One region of the Buttiauxella gaviniae genome, then DNA from elsewhere that is predicted to be linked to it. Evidence: predicted binding sites of a transcription regulator. Region 1 holds the regulator's gene; each other region holds the start of a gene.
The links. Region 1 encodes LexA, which represses DNA repair genes until DNA is damaged. Its sites were predicted from a motif close to TNCTGTATGTACATACAGNA; they were not measured.
Positions count from the first base shown of each region.

Region 2: the regulator LexA is predicted to act here: its motif matches at 1,905-1,924, upstream of umuD (translesion error-prone DNA polymerase V autoproteolytic subunit).
Region 3: the regulator LexA is predicted to act here: its motif matches at 807-826, upstream of rmuC (DNA recombination protein RmuC).
Region 4: the regulator LexA is predicted to act here: its motif matches at 2,502-2,521, upstream of AB1E22_RS16410 (DNA translocase FtsK 4TM domain-containing protein).

Region 1 covers NZ_JBFMVT010000002.1:2,215,799-2,219,551, forward strand. The annotation lists gene plsB (glycerol-3-phosphate 1-O-acyltransferase PlsB) at 1-279, opposite strand, end outside; gene AB1E22_RS10935 (diacylglycerol kinase) at 406-774, shown strand; gene lexA (transcriptional repressor LexA) at 883-1,491, shown strand; gene dinF (MATE family efflux transporter DinF) at 1,554-2,885, shown strand; gene AB1E22_RS10950 (CsbD family protein) at 3,040-3,249, shown strand; gene zur (zinc uptake transcriptional repressor Zur) at 3,361-3,753, opposite strand, start outside.
Region 2 covers NZ_JBFMVT010000001.1:23,636-27,388, forward strand. The annotation lists gene AB1E22_RS00170 (DNA methylase) at 1-154, opposite strand, end outside; gene AB1E22_RS00175 (hypothetical protein) at 562-831, opposite strand; gene AB1E22_RS00180 (SOS response-associated peptidase family protein) at 1,090-1,770, shown strand; gene umuD (translesion error-prone DNA polymerase V autoproteolytic subunit) at 1,945-2,373, shown strand; gene AB1E22_RS00190 (Y-family DNA polymerase) at 2,373-3,647, shown strand.
Region 3 covers NZ_JBFMVT010000002.1:2,109,653-2,113,405, reverse strand. The annotation lists gene rmuC (DNA recombination protein RmuC) at 1-762, opposite strand, end outside; gene udp (uridine phosphorylase) at 898-1,659, opposite strand; gene AB1E22_RS10475 (dienelactone hydrolase family protein) at 1,908-2,735, shown strand; gene AB1E22_RS10470 (hypothetical protein) at 3,031-3,621, shown strand; gene AB1E22_RS10465 (hypothetical protein) at 3,624-3,753, shown strand, end outside.
Region 4 covers NZ_JBFMVT010000002.1:3,412,219-3,415,971, reverse strand. The annotation lists gene AB1E22_RS16410 (DNA translocase FtsK 4TM domain-containing protein) at 1-2,438, opposite strand, end outside; gene lrp (leucine-responsive transcriptional regulator Lrp) at 2,561-3,055, opposite strand; gene trxB (thioredoxin-disulfide reductase) at 3,558-3,753, shown strand, end outside.

The sequences.
Region 1 (3,753 bases):
AGTGAAGACACGCGGCCCGCCATGGATAAAGACATAGCGTGGCAATAAAGCGCCGTCTATTTCTAACGGCTCCAGAGGATCGGGCAAGTTATGCGCGAGGCATTGCGCGCGCAAGGTTAATAAATCCGCCTTTGAGTTATACGGCAAAACGTACATGATTGGGCGAGTGGGATCTAAGCCCAGTTCGGCCTGTGGATCAGCCGGAATGGACTTGCTCTTTACCAGAACGCCTAATGGTAAATTAAGTAATTTGTAGTAAATTCTTGGCCAGCCTGACATAAACGATGTAAAGCCTCAGGTTAATGATGCAAATTCGCCGCAAGAATATCAGAATCTTGTCTGAATTTCTGTGGCGTTCAACTATTGATAAGCATTGACGCAAATAATTTGAAAAGGTTTCCCTAAATGGCGAGTAGCACCACTGGACTTACCCGTATTATCAAAGCCGCAGGCTATTCATGGAAAGGGCTTAAAGCAGCCTGGATTAACGAAGCCGCTTTTCGTCAAGAAGGCGTCGCCGCGGTTATCGCCATTGCCATTGCCTGCTGGTTAGATGTCGACCCTATTACCCGTATTTTACTGATCGGTTCTGTCGTGCTGGTCATGATTATCGAAATTCTCAATAGCGCGATTGAGGCGCTTGTTGACCGTGTTGGCACGGATTATCACGAACTTTCAGGGCGCGCCAAAGATATGGGCTCTGCCGCTGTATTAATCGCCATTATCCTTGCGGTGATCACCTGGGTCACGCTGCTTTGGCAGCATTTGCGATAGTCTTTCCAGAATAGTTAAGTGCCTGGTTTTTTGCTCAATTTGTGGTTCCAAAATCGCCTTTGACTGTATATACTCACAGCATAACTGTATAAACACCCAGGGGGCGGAATGAAAGCGTTAACTACCAGGCAGCAAGAGGTGTTTGATCTTATTCGGGATCATATCAGCCAGACCGGCATGCCACCGACTCGTGCCGAGATTGCTCAACGTCTGGGGTTCCGTTCTCCGAACGCCGCTGAAGAGCATTTGAAAGCACTTGCCCGTAAAGGCGTGATTGAAATTGTTTCTGGCGCATCACGTGGTATTCGTTTGCTGGTGGAAGAGGTCACAGGTATTCCGCTGGTCGGGCGTGTTGCGGCGGGTGAACCGCTTCTGGCGCAGCAACATATCGAAGGTCACTATCAGGTTGATCCTTCGTTGTTCAAGCCGAATGCTGATTTCTTACTGCGCGTAAGCGGGATGTCCATGAAAGACATCGGCATTATGGATGGCGATCTGCTTGCTGTTCATAAAACTCAGGATGTGCGCAATGGCCAGGTTGTGGTTGCGCGCATTGATGACGAAGTTACCGTTAAGCGCTTAAAGCAGCAGGGTAATACCGTCCATCTGCTGCCAGAAAACAGCGAATTTGAACCGATTATCGTTGACCTGCGTGAGCATAACTTCTCCATCGAAGGCTTGGCGGTTGGGGTTATTCGCAACGGCGACTGGCTGTAAAACTTCTTTAGGCGATGCGCATTCCAGCGCATCGCTATCCTCACTCTCTTTCTGGATTAGCCATGCGATTTTTCTCGACGGCTGATAGCGCGCTCTGGCGCCTCGCCTTACCCATGATTTTTTCCAATATCACCGTTCCCCTGCTTGGCCTGGTGGATACGGCAGTTATTGGTCATTTGGATAGCCCCGTTTATCTCGGCGGTGTCGCTATCGGCGCAACGGCAACCAGCTTCTTATTTATGCTGCTATTGTTTTTGCGCATGAGCACCACGGGTTTAACCGCCCAGGCTTTCGGCGCCAACAATCCCTCAGCTTTAGCGCGTGCTCTGGTTCAGCCTTTAATGCTGGCATTAGGGGCGGGCGCTGCGATTATCCTGTTACGTGACCCGCTGATTTCCCTGGCCCTGCATATCGTTGGTGGTAATCAGGATGTGCTCTGGCAGGCACAGCGTTTTCTTGAGATCCGCTGGCTAAGCGCTCCGGCCTCGCTGGCTAATCTCGTGCTGCTGGGGTGGCTACTGGGTGTTCAATATGCCCGTGCGCCCGTTATTTTGCTGGTTGTGGGGAACGTGCTGAATATTGTGCTCGATGTGTGGCTGGTTATGGGCCTGCATATGAATGTGCAGGGGGCTGCACTGGCGACGGTCACTGCGGAATACGCAACGTTTATCATCGGCCTGTTGATGGTGAAAAAGGTGATGGGGTTGCGCGGCATCAGCGTTGAAATGCTTAAACAATCCTGGCGCGGTAACATCCGGCGTTTACTGGCGCTTAACCGAGACATCATGTTGCGTTCATTGCTGCTCCAGGTGTGTTTCGCATCAGTGACTATTTTTGGGGCGCGTTTAGGCAGTGAAATTGTCGCCGTAAATGCCGTGCTGATGACGCTGTTAACCTTCACGGCCTACGCGCTTGACGGCTTTGCTTACGCCGTTGAAGCCCATTCCGGGCAGGCCTATGGCGCAAAAAATCGAGGGCAATTGCTTGAGGTTTGGGGCGCTGCCTGCCGCCAGTCCGGCTTCGTTGCGCTGATGTTTGTGGTGATATACGCCGTGTTTGGCGAGCATATCGTTTCGTTGCTGACGTCTATTCCTGAACTACAGTTGCAGGCCGATCGCTACTTGCCGTGGCAGATAGTGTTGCCGGTGGTTGGAGTCTGGTGTTATTTGCTGGATGGCATGTTTATTGGTGCCACACGCGGGGCGGAGATGCGTAACAGTATGGCCGTTGCGGCTGCGGGTTTTGGCATAACGTTATTTACCGTTCCGTGGTTGGGTAACCATGGTTTGTGGCTTTCGGTGGCGGTTTTTCTTGCGCTTAGAGGCTTGTCGCTAGGTTGGATTTGGCGTCGCCACTGGCGGGAAAATACCTGGTTCAGCCCTTCCTCAAATTGAGCCGCTTGGTTAAAGATTCTTAATTTTCTCCTTACCGCCATATCGTTGACTACAATTAATTTCACGTCCAGCAGAAACAGGGTGTCAGCCAGTCGGCAGCACCGGGACGTTGTTAACTTTTAGCAGTTCTTAACCGAACGATGAGGATATTACTATGAATAAAGACGAAATCGGCGGTAACTGGAAACAGTTCAAAGGCACAGTAAAAGAGAAATGGGGCAAACTGACTGATGATGACATGACTGTCATTGAAGGGAAACGCGATCAGTTGGTCGGTAAAATCCAGGAACGCTATGGATACCAGAAGGATCAGGCAGAGAAAGAAGTCGGCGAGTGGGAAAGACATAACAAGTATCGCTGGTAATCAGCATCTCTCAGATGTGTAAAATCTCATAGGCTACCCTGCCCAGGTACATGGATGTACCGTTCCCTTTCCCCTCGCAATACATTTCAAACAAAGTTCAAACCAGCCAACCTAGCGCGATTTTTTCTTCGACTGAATTGAGTGATCGTGCTCGCACGCATCATGATGGCTACAGGCTTCAACTTCCGCACACGTACTGCACAAACCATGCGCTTCAATCACATTATGCTGTAAAGCAAAACCCAACTGCGCCGCCAGTTGGTGCATGATGTCTTCTACGCCTTGTGCAGCATGCTCTTTCACCGCTCCGCATCTATCGCAGATAAACATCGCTGAAGAGTGCGTTGGCTGATCGATCAGGTGACACAAAACATAACTATTCGTTGACTCTACACGGTGTACAAAACCTTGTTCGAGAAGAAAATCGAGCGCACGATAGACCGTTGGGGGTTTAGCTTGCGGTTCACTGGCGCGTAATAAATCCAGCAAATCATAAGCGCTGAT
Region 2 (3,753 bases), on a different contig from region 1:
GCAGCCATTCACTGCTATTGTCCCCGGCCAGCGTGCGGCCAGTGCGGTCTTTGTAGCCGACCAGGTATGGCGGATCGGTCAGAATAAAATCCACTGCCCGTGCCGGAAAACGGGACATTACCTGCACGCAGTCACCCAGAATAAAACGCGACATAACCTTTCTCCTCTCTGATAGACGGCACCCTGTTGCGCCGTGCCGCCACAAAAACCCGGCGGAAAGCGGAGGACACAAGGGCGTCACCGGAAGCCGCAGCGCAGACATAAACGGGCTGAATGCGCCGTTTATGGCGAGAACGGGTGAGGATGACGGCGGTCAGCGAACCCTTGTGGCCGCAGCGGCCGGGTTAGCGTGAAGGCACGGCGTTCACCACTGGCCGTGAAGCGATCAGCGCCACGGCATAAACAGCGGAGGAAACCGACTTCCTTCTGGATTCATCAGGCCCGGAGAGGGCCGTGAATGGTGGTATAAAACAGGGAGGTCAGGACTTCGGGGTGACACGATGGCCGGTCAGAACTAAACAAACGTCCGTGACGGCCTGACGATATCGGGCGAAACGACTTTCAGCTCTGGCTGTTATCCCGGTGAGTTTTTTCATCGAACGCCAGCATGGCTCCCAGGCATAACAGAACGGCATAGCTCACCTGAAGAAGGATTTTTACGATAAGCGGCAAACTATCAAATACCAGCAGTGGCACAATCATCAGGACACTGGCGATAATCATTGCCCTTCCCGTTTTTTTCATCTGTTCACGCAGCTGGTTATCCGGTACACCGCTCTTCCTGAGCAAACCGGTAACGATTGTCTCAACCACGTTCCTGAACTGAGCCATATTTTACCCTCCGGGGAATTTTGTGCCTGTATTCAGAGCGCTGACCAGAACCAGATGTTTGATAAGATCTGCGGGCCTGAAGACGGAGTTGGGTGATTTTTGTCACTTCTCTGCCTTGCCTGAGTGAGGTATGGCCAGCCTGCATTTTCCATCGCAACAGGTTTTCTAAATAATCATAGCGGAGCGCAGCGACATCCGTTTCTCATGTTCCTTCTGCAGTGCTCATCTATCCTTAGAAGACCACTGTGCGGAGGCAATATGTGCGGAAGATTCACGCAGTACAACACACGCGAAGAATATCTTAGCTGGCTTGCTGACGAGTCCGAGCGGGATATCCCCTACGATCCAGAACCCCTCGGCCGATACAATGTCGCACCCGGTACGAAAGTTCTGCTGCTCAATGAACGGGATAACATTCTGCATCTCGATCCGGTGGTCTGGTCTTTTGCGCCAGCGTGGTGGGGTAAACAACCCCTCATCAATGCACGGGTTGAAACTGCCGCAACGAGCAGGATGTTTAAACCGTTATGGACACATGGACGGGCAATCGTTTTTGCTGATGCCTGGTATGAATGGAAAAATGAAGGAGGAACTAAACAACCTTACCTGATATATCGAGAGGACCGGCATCCACTTCTCTTCGCCGCTATTGGCCATCCCCCGTTTGAGCGAGGAGATGAACACGAAGGTTTTGTTATTGTCACCGCAGCCGCCGATAAAGGTCTCATTGATATTCATGATCGTCGTCCTCTGACACTGACGCCATCAGCCGCCAGACGCTGGCTACGGCAGGAGACGACAAGCCAGGAAGCAGAAGAAATAGCGCGGGAAGGAAGTGTGCCGGTAGATGAGTTTACGTGGCATGCCGTCACTCGGGCTGTGGGTAATGTCAAAAATCAGGGGGCCGGGCTGATTGAGCCGATCGATAAATCGCCATAGCGGATCTACAAGGAATCACACAGAGTTATCCCCTGAAAATGTGGATAAGTCATCCAACTATTTTTCACGACAAAACAGGAAACTACCAGAAAGAGGGGGCATAACGCTTGCAACCGTGAAGAAACAGTAAATAATACTGTATATAAAAACAGTTATATTTACCGGAGTTCGTTTATGTTGCGCTTCATTCCTTCAGCCACAACCCCAGACATTGTCAGGCTTCCGCTCTTTACAGAGCGTTGTGCTGCCGGCTTCCCCTCTCCTGCTCAGGATTATGTTGAAGCAGAACTTGATTTGAATGAGTACTGCATTCGCAGAAAAGGATCGACTTTCTTTGTCCGGGCAATTGGCAGCTCAATGACAGATATCGGGCTTAATGATGGTGATTTGATGGTTGTGGACAAGGCGGAACGGGCACAACACGGTGATATTGTTATTGCGGAAATAGAGGGGGAATTTACGGTAAAACGTCTGTTACTCAAACCCCGGCCAGCCCTGCAGGCGATGAATCCCGCCTTTCCCACCTTATACCCCGACCCGGAACAACTTGAGATTTTCGGCGTAGTGATGGCCTTTGTGCACAAAACGCGGAGTGGTGACTGATGTTTGCCCTGGCGGATGTGAACGCATTCTATGCCAGTTGTGAAAAGGTCTTCCGGCCAGACCTGCGAGGGAAACCGGTAGCCGTGCTCAGCAATAACGACGGGTGTGTGATTGCCCGCTCGGCTGAAGCGAAGCGGCTAGGGATAAAAATGGGGATGCCGTGGTTCCAGCTCAGGCAGATGCAACTGCCGGAAAAGCTTCATATCTTTTCGAGTAATTATGAGCTCTATGCGAGCATGAGCAACCGAGTCATGTCTCATCTGGAGGAACTGGCTCCTCGCGTCGAACAGTACAGTATCGATGAAATGTTCCTGGATATTCGCGGCATCGACAACTGTATTGATTTTGAAGATTTCGGCAGGCAGCTGCGTGAGCATGTCAAAAATGGTACCGGACTGACCATAGGGGTCGGAATGGGAATTTCAAAGACTTTAGCAAAATCAGCACAATGGGGTTCTAAAGAGTGGCCACAGTTTCATGGTGTGCTGGCGCTGTCCCCTGGAAACAGACAGAGAACGGCTAAATTGCTTTCTCTTCAGCCCGTCGGGGAAGTCTGGGGCGTGGGCAATCGGCTGACTAAAAAACTACATGCCATGGGGATCACCACGGCCCTTCAACTGGCGCAGAGCAGTCCGGCCTTTATCCGACGGAACTTCAGCGTCGTTCTCGAGAGGACAGTTCGGGAGCTGAATGGCGAGCCGTGTATTTCGCTTGAAGAGACTCCGCCCCCAAAACAACAAATCGTGTGCAGCCGCTCGTTCGGAGAACGGATCACAACTTACGATGCACTGCGGCAGGCGATATGTCAGTACGCTGAGCGGGCAGCTGAAAAATTACGGGGTGAACGCCAGTATTGTCGACACATCGCAGTGTTTGTAAAAACGTCACCCTTTGCTGTTAACGAAACCTATTACGGTAACGTAGCGAGCGAAAAGCTGATGAATCCAACTCGAGATACCCGTGACATTATTGCCGCTGCCGTGAAGTCGCTCGACAGGATTTGGCTCGATGGATACCGTTATGCTAAGGCTGGCGTGATGCTGAATGATTTCACACCGACGGGTGTGTCTCAACTCAACCTGTTTGATGAGATACTACCACGTGCTCACAGTGAGCAGCTGATGAAAGCGCTGGATTCGATTAATCATTCAGGACTGGGAAAGGTCTGGTTCGCAGGGCGTGGTATCGCCCCTGAGTGGCAGATGAAACGAGAAATGCTTTCACCTGCCTATACAACGCGGTGGTCTGAAATTCCGGTGGCGGCTATCCGATGATCGGTGCCGACATTTCGCAAACGTAATATCTCATTTCAAATAACTCACATCTCATTTAGCAAATTCCCGAATTGTCCCGGTTGCCGGTTGGGACCGTGGTCCCAGT
Region 3 (3,753 bases), 110 kb from region 1:
AACCACGTCTTTTCCCTGCGGCAAACGCACGATAACGTCAGGCTGCATGCGGCTATTATTTTCGAGCTGAATATTCACCTGCGTTTCGTATTCATAACCTTCGCGTAAACCAGAGGCTTCCAGCACTCTCGTCAGTACAACCTCCCCCCAGTTACCCTGCGTTTTGTTATCCCCTTTCAAGGCTCTGGTGAGGTTCAGCGCCTCTTGCGCCATTTGGGCATTCAACTGCTGGAGGTTACGGATTTCATAGGTTAGCGTGTGTCGCTCGCGGGCTTCCTGGCCAAAACTTTCCTGAACCTGGCGGCGAAAACCGTCCAGTTGCTCGCGCAATGGCGATAGTAAGCCATTCAAACTTTGGCGGTTTTGTTCTTCAACTTTGCGGCCACTCTGCTCAAAAATACGGTTGGCGAGGTTTTCAAACTGTTCGCTCAGACGCTGTTCGCTATTAAGCATCTGGCGATGTTTGTCGTCAGCATTAAGACGGGTTTGTTCCAGAAGCGTGGAGAGTTCGCGGATGTCCGCTTCCTGCGCGCTGTTAATCTCAAGCTGAGTGCGCAATTCACGGTTAAGTTGCTCGCACTCTTCTTTCCAGTGCTGGTTTTGCTGCAACTCCTGCCGCGCAGCAGTCAGTTCCCCGTAGATTTCTCGTTGTTCTTCATACAGTGCGGATTGCCGCTGTGCTGCCCGCAAACTTGCCAGCAACCAGCCAGTCAGAACACCAACCAGCGCAATACCGATTCCGAATAAAATAGAAATATCCACAGTCACTCCCACAAGCCATGCCGGACATCAGCAAAATAAAATTCTGCTGTATAAATGTCCAGATGAAAAGGGATTTCCTGCGAGGTGTTACGCAAAGCGTAAAAATTAAGCCGGCTTGCACCGGCTTTGGGGGAATTAGATTAAGCGACGAGCCGCTTCCACAACGATTTGTACCGCATGGCTTTCGGTTTTCTTCATGGTTTCAGCATTCGGTATCTCTTGCTGGGTGCGGTTTACAATCACACCAGCAACCATACCCGCACGCAGACCCTGGCTTGCGCACATGGTCAGAAGGGTAGCGGATTCCATCTCATAGTTCATCACGCCCATCTGCTGCCACTCTTCCATAGAACCTTTGTAGCGGCTCACTACGCGGCCTGAAAAGGTGTCATACCGCTCCTGGCCCGGGTAGAAAGTATCTGAAGATGCTGTCACGCCAACGTGTGTGGTCGCGCCGATAGATTTCGCAGCTTCAACCAACGCAGTGGTACACGCAAAATCAGCAACCGCAGGGTATTCCAGCGGTGCGAAATGCAGGCTGGCACCATCAAGACGAACAGAAGCTGTGGTCACCAGAACATCACCAACATTGATGTGCGGCTGAATCGCACCAGTTGTCCCAATACGCAGGAAAGTACGAATACCCAGTTGAGCTAACTCTTCCACCGCAATAGAAGTAGACGGGCCGCCAATACCGGTAGAGCACACGATTACCGGCTTGCCGTCTAACTCTGCACGCCAGGTAGTAAATTCACGGTGGGCAGCCAGTTTGACTGGCTTGTCCATCAGCACAGCGATTTTTTCAACTCGTTCAGGATCGCCCGGGACGATGGCAAGCGTTGCCCCTTGTAGATCGCTTTTAGTGAGGCCGAGGTGAAAAACATCAGACTTGGACATAACAGACTCCTCTGTTGAATAGGTTGGCTTGTGCCGCAAAGAGGTACTCTACAGAACCCCTGGAAAGAATTTCGTGACGCATTTCACTTTGAATGAAACAAGTTACATTACTTTCAATTTCATTGGTGACGCAGATCGCAAATATATAACCATCTGTTCATTAATCCACCAATGCGCCCGCAACTCGAAGTATGACAGGGAAAAGCTATAGTTAACGCACTGCGCTAATACTGGTAAGGAGAATGCCAATGAAAGAACAACACCTCACAGGTCAATCGCCGGGCGGGCGTTTTGCACAAGCGGCCTCCCCTGTTGCTTCGACCGTATTGCATACCTCGGATGAGGCCATTCTGGCGGGGGAAACGTCGATTCCGACGCAGGGCGAGAATATGCCTGCTTACCACGCGCGGCCAAAAGGCGCTGAAGGCTCTTTACCCATCGTAATAGTGGTGCAGGAAATTTTCGGCGTACATGAACATATTCGCGATATTTGCCGCCGTCTGGCGCTGGAAGGGTACCTGGCCATTGCGCCAGAACTCTATTTTCGCCAGGGCGATGCGAATGATTTTACTGATATTCCCACTCTGTTCAGCGAGCTGGTATCGAAAGTCCCCGATGCGCAGGTGCTTGCGGATTTGGACCACGTCGCTAACTGGGCGGCAAGAAACGGCGGTGATGCACATCGCCTGATGATAACGGGCTTTTGTTGGGGCGGACGAATTGCCTGGTTGTACGCCGCGCACAATCCACAGCTGAAAGCCGCAGTAGCGTGGTATGGCAAATTGGTCGGCGAAAAATCCCTTAATTCACCACACCATCCTGTCGATATCGCCATTCATCTGAACGCGCCGGTACTGGGTCTTTATGGCGGGCAGGACACGGGGATTTCCCAGGAAAGCGTGGAAACCATGCGCCATGCGTTGCGAGCCGCAAATGCCAATGCAGAAATCATCGTCTACCCGGAAGCGGGCCACGCCTTTAATGCAGATTACCGCCCAAGCTACCATGCCGATTCAGCCAAAGACGGCTGGCAACGGATGCTGGCCTGGTTTTCCCGCTTCGGGGCAGGAAAGTAAGCTTCGACCCATAAATCCAGCCAGGCTCTCACTATCACGACAATTCTTTCGTCGCTGGCTGGGTTTTTATCTCAACTTTTTTGTAGCATCGCCGCCGCACGCTCAGATGGAATGGGAAATAGTCTCCAGACTTTATATTTATGTCAAACATCCCAGGCACCATATATTTTATCGATAATTAGATAACTTGCCATTAACTTTATCAATGGCACGAATGATGACAATAAAAAAACACATCCCTTTATTATTATGAATAAATTTTCAGCCGTTGTTTACATGGTAAAGGGAATGAATCATGAGAAAACCGCGTTCAAAACCAGCAAACTATGTCGATTATTTACGAGGCGACCAAACATTTAGCACTTTTCCCAGTATGAATCCGATGCAACGAGATATGGCGATGATGAATGGGAAATTCATTACTGAAAGCCGTTACATCATGTTGCTCACCCTCGATGAAGCCCAAGACGTTTTAGACGAACTTCTCGGCAGAATAGATAAGTTCTTCAGCTACAAAGCAGGCCCAGGAAATATTAAAGACGGTTTGGATGGCTTCCGCACCCTGAGCAGATTGACGACCTATAACAATGGAGTGGGTAATCTTATTTTCAATTTTAGATCGTTAAGCATCCGAGCCATCAAATACTCTCACAACGGCATAGATCACATAAAAATAACCGGTTATCCCGCGATGCGCCGTATTTTGAATGGCACACGCTATAGCCTGCGTAACCCGCAAATACTGGAAATGGCAATTGGCATGCGCGGCCTTGCCGGTTCAATTATTAAAGGCACTAAGTTTTGTATTTGCTGTTCACTTGCCTGGCGAGCGGTCGAGTTAATTTTAAATATGATTACCACATCGTTGATTTTTTGGTTGATGTGACTATGGATGTGGCGAAAGCTATTGTTGCTGGGGTGGTGATTGGTGTTGTGGGTGGATTTTTAACTTTGGCTACCGCCCCTGTTGTTTTTACCATTTCTTTAGTTATTGGAATAGGTATTCTTCTTAACATCC
Region 4 (3,753 bases), 1.2 Mb from region 1:
CGAGCTTCAACAAGGCGCGCCATTTGCTCTAATGCAAACGTGTCTACCGGCTCAATTTCTGCTGGCGGAGAGGTCAGCAAATCCAGAGACGGCAACGGCGTTGTCGGGCGCTGTAAAGGACGATCGTCTCCGTTACGCATTAAGAACGGATGAATCAAACTTTCTTTGATCTGCGGTGCGGCGACCGGTGCAGATTGTGGCTGCACAGGCTGTTGCACTGCTGCCTGCCAGCTTTGTGGCTGTTGGACAGGCGCAGGTTCCTCAACCGGACTCAGCGTGAACAATGGCTCGCTTGGCCCATCGTTGACTAACATTTTCGTAGGCGAAAATTCAAAGTCATCCAGTGTTAATGGGGCATTTCTTACCTGTTGCTGAGCCGGTTGTTGCTCAACGGCCGAATAGCGCTGTTGCTGTTGTGCCGCAAACTGACGCGCTAATTCTGCCTGCTCGGCCTCATCTTCGTCTTGCTGCGATGCGTCTTCTTCATACTCATCGCCATAACGTTGCTGTTGTTGAGCCGCAAACTGACGAGCCAGCTCATGCTGCTGAAGTTCTTCTACCTCATCGGCATAATCATCTTCTTCGTTGTTTATACCATTTTGGCGACGGGCTTCTTCTTCAGCCATGCGCTGCGACGGTAACTTAATTCCGTATGAGGCAAGCTCACGACGCGTCGGCACCCGAACACGATTTGGACGGGGTAATTGCGGGCCTATCCCCTCTTTTACCTGCGGACGCGGTGCATCGGCTGCAATACCAAATACCGGGCTAAATGCACCTGCTGCACCTGCAACTTTTGCTGCCTCTTTAACACCCTGCGGCATTGGCGGCGTCGGTATGACCGGAACTTCAGGCACTACATTAGCGTTGGTTTGCGGCATTGCCGGTGCTTCAACACGCGAGCTGTCCGTTGATAACGTAGATGCAAAGGCCGGAGAGCTGTCGTAGCCGTATGGATCAGGCTTAGGTTCATTGACCGGCTGGTACCAGGCTGCAAGTTGTTCGCGTTCGCGAGCACGCTTCGCTTCAACTTCTTCAAAGTGATAGATAGGCGGGCGTACAGCCGGTTTTATCTCTTCAACAGGTTCAGGTTGAACAACTGTCTCAACCGGAGCGGGTTCATGGTACGCCGGTTCAGAATTTATGGGTTCAAAGTACGAGGGATCATAGTACGTTGGTTCAACCGGAGCTTGCTCAACAACAGGCTGTGCTGCTACGGCCTCTGCCCAATGGGTGGTGACCTGCTGCGGGTGGTATTGATCTGCTTCGCGAGGTGCGTGGTAACTCTCAGGCGCAGGGGCAATAACCGGTTCTGGGGTGACAGGCGTTGGTGCAGGCTCCCACGCTATAGCCAGAGTCTGTTCGACTTCAGGCGCAGGCGCGCTAACCGGAGACACGGTTGCCGTAGGCATGACCGTTGCCGCATAAGCAGGGTTTGCCATTGTCGCGCCGGTAGCCACCGATGCTGCGACTGGAGCAACGATTGACTGGCCGTGCAGGAGCGGATCGTATTCGTCACTTTCAGGCATAGTCGCTTTGTTACCTGAGAATAGGACATCATCTTCCGGTAACGTTGCTTTATTGCCCGAGAACAGAACATCGTCTTCAGCATCATCCATACGCTTACCGGAAAACAGCGCTGAGTCTGTTTTACGTGCATTAGGATTGGCAAATTTCTCAGAGATACGCTGCTTACGTGCTAAGGCACCACGCAAAATGCGCGCACGACGGGATTCGCGCTTTTCTACTGCTGGCGCGTGTTCTTCGTCATGTGCTTCTTCTTCGTCGTCGTAATCGTCGTCCTGCCATGTGTTATCACGGCGTGTGCGGTTGCTGGCAAAAGTCAGCACGCTCAACGTTGCGCTGCCAATTTTCTCAGCAATGCTCACCCACGACCAACCGGTAAACAGCGTTAAGCCTGCAGCCCATACGCACAACAATGCAATAGTTCCGCCGCTACTGTTTAGCACCGGCATCATCGCCGTGCTCAGCAAACTGCCAATGACACCGCCCGAGGCGAAGTACCAGATATCATCGGCGTTAATAGCAGCAAGGCCACAAGCCGTAAGCACCATTGCCAATACGCCAATCAGGCGCAAGGAAACGGCGAAATAATCGATAAACTCTTCGCTATCGCGGTTGCGGTAAGTAAACCAACACGCGCCAATAATAATTATCGGGATGGTGTAGGCCATTACGCCAAAAATGAATAGCAGAGTGTCGGCCAACCACGCACCCGGCATCCCGCCCAAATTATGGATAGGTTCATGCCATGCGGTTTGTGACCAACTCGGATCGGAAGGATTAAAACTGAGCAACGCCCCCATCAAATAGACGGCAAAAATGGCGACAAGAAGCAGTAACGCCTCTAATAAACGACGCCCGCTGCTGAGTTTCCTCAATGTAACTTCTTTTTCTTCGGTGTATTCCTGGCTCAAGTAAGACTCTCCAGGTCCTTAATAAGTATGGAGAGCAACAGCGCCGGGCATTCCCGGCACTGTTGCTGTATGAATTACCAGGAGTGTAACCAAAATACGCAGATTTTGCACCTGGCCCGTTGTTAGCGGGTCTTAATAACCAGACGATTGCTCTGTTTGACCTCTTCCATGACCACATAGGTACGGGTATCGTTCACACCCGGCAGTCGCAACAAGGTTTCGCCTAATAATTTGCGGTACGCTGACATATCAGGTACACGGGTTTTCAACAGATAGTCAAAATCACCGGATACCAAATGACATTCTTGAATTTCTTCAAGTTTTTGAACTGCGGCATTAAATTGCTCAAACACATCCGGTGCGCCACGATTCAGAGTAATCTCAACAAAAACCAGAAGTGATGCATCCAGATAATGCGGGTTCAACAGCGCTGTGTAGCCCTGAATGAAACCCTGTCGTTCCAGACGACGCACGCGCTCAAGGCACGGAGTCGGTGAAAGCCCTACACGCTTCGAAAGCTCGACGTTAGAAATACGCCCATCCTTCTGCAGCTCATTAAGGATGTTGCGATCGATACGGTCGAGATCTTTGCCAGGGCGCTTCTTGCTATCTACCATTATTATTGTCTCTCTGTGTTCCTTCCTTCACCTGCCAAAACCCTGGTAACGTCACTGTTCCGGGTGTACGTGAGAAGACCGGTGCCCAATGGCTGATATCGACATCACTTATGGCGTCTGTCCACGCCATGAGTAGATTTCAATAACCCGGTAAAATTGCATCAGGTATGCGTGATTATTTTACAGCTCTCACACCAAATGTTTTTCTTCCTCGAATGTTTTCGCAAATGCTTAGCGGATTGTCAAAGCAAAACATCGAAATTTAGTGGAACGTGCCATATATCTGGGGCACTTGACGATTATTCATCACTTTAGCTACGTGACTAACTACCCTCGTTAGATGGGTTTTTATGCGCTTTTCATGCATTAACCGTCGCCAATTGGGGGGAGCTATTACACATATAGTTAACACTATTCGCCTACACCGAGGCTGCACCCTTTTTTTACCCCGCCAAATTCCCTACAATCCCTCGATTGTCTGCCAACGAACAATGAGGATCTCATGGGCACCGCTAAACACAGTAAATTGCTAATTCTTGGCTCCGGCCCTGCGGGCTATACCGCAGCAGTCTACGCGGCGCGCGCCAACCTCAAGCCCGTGTTGATTACCGGGATGGAAAAAGGTGGCCAACTGACCACAACGACCGAAGTTGAGAACTGGCCGGGCGATCCTAACGATCTGACGGGCCCTGCGTTAA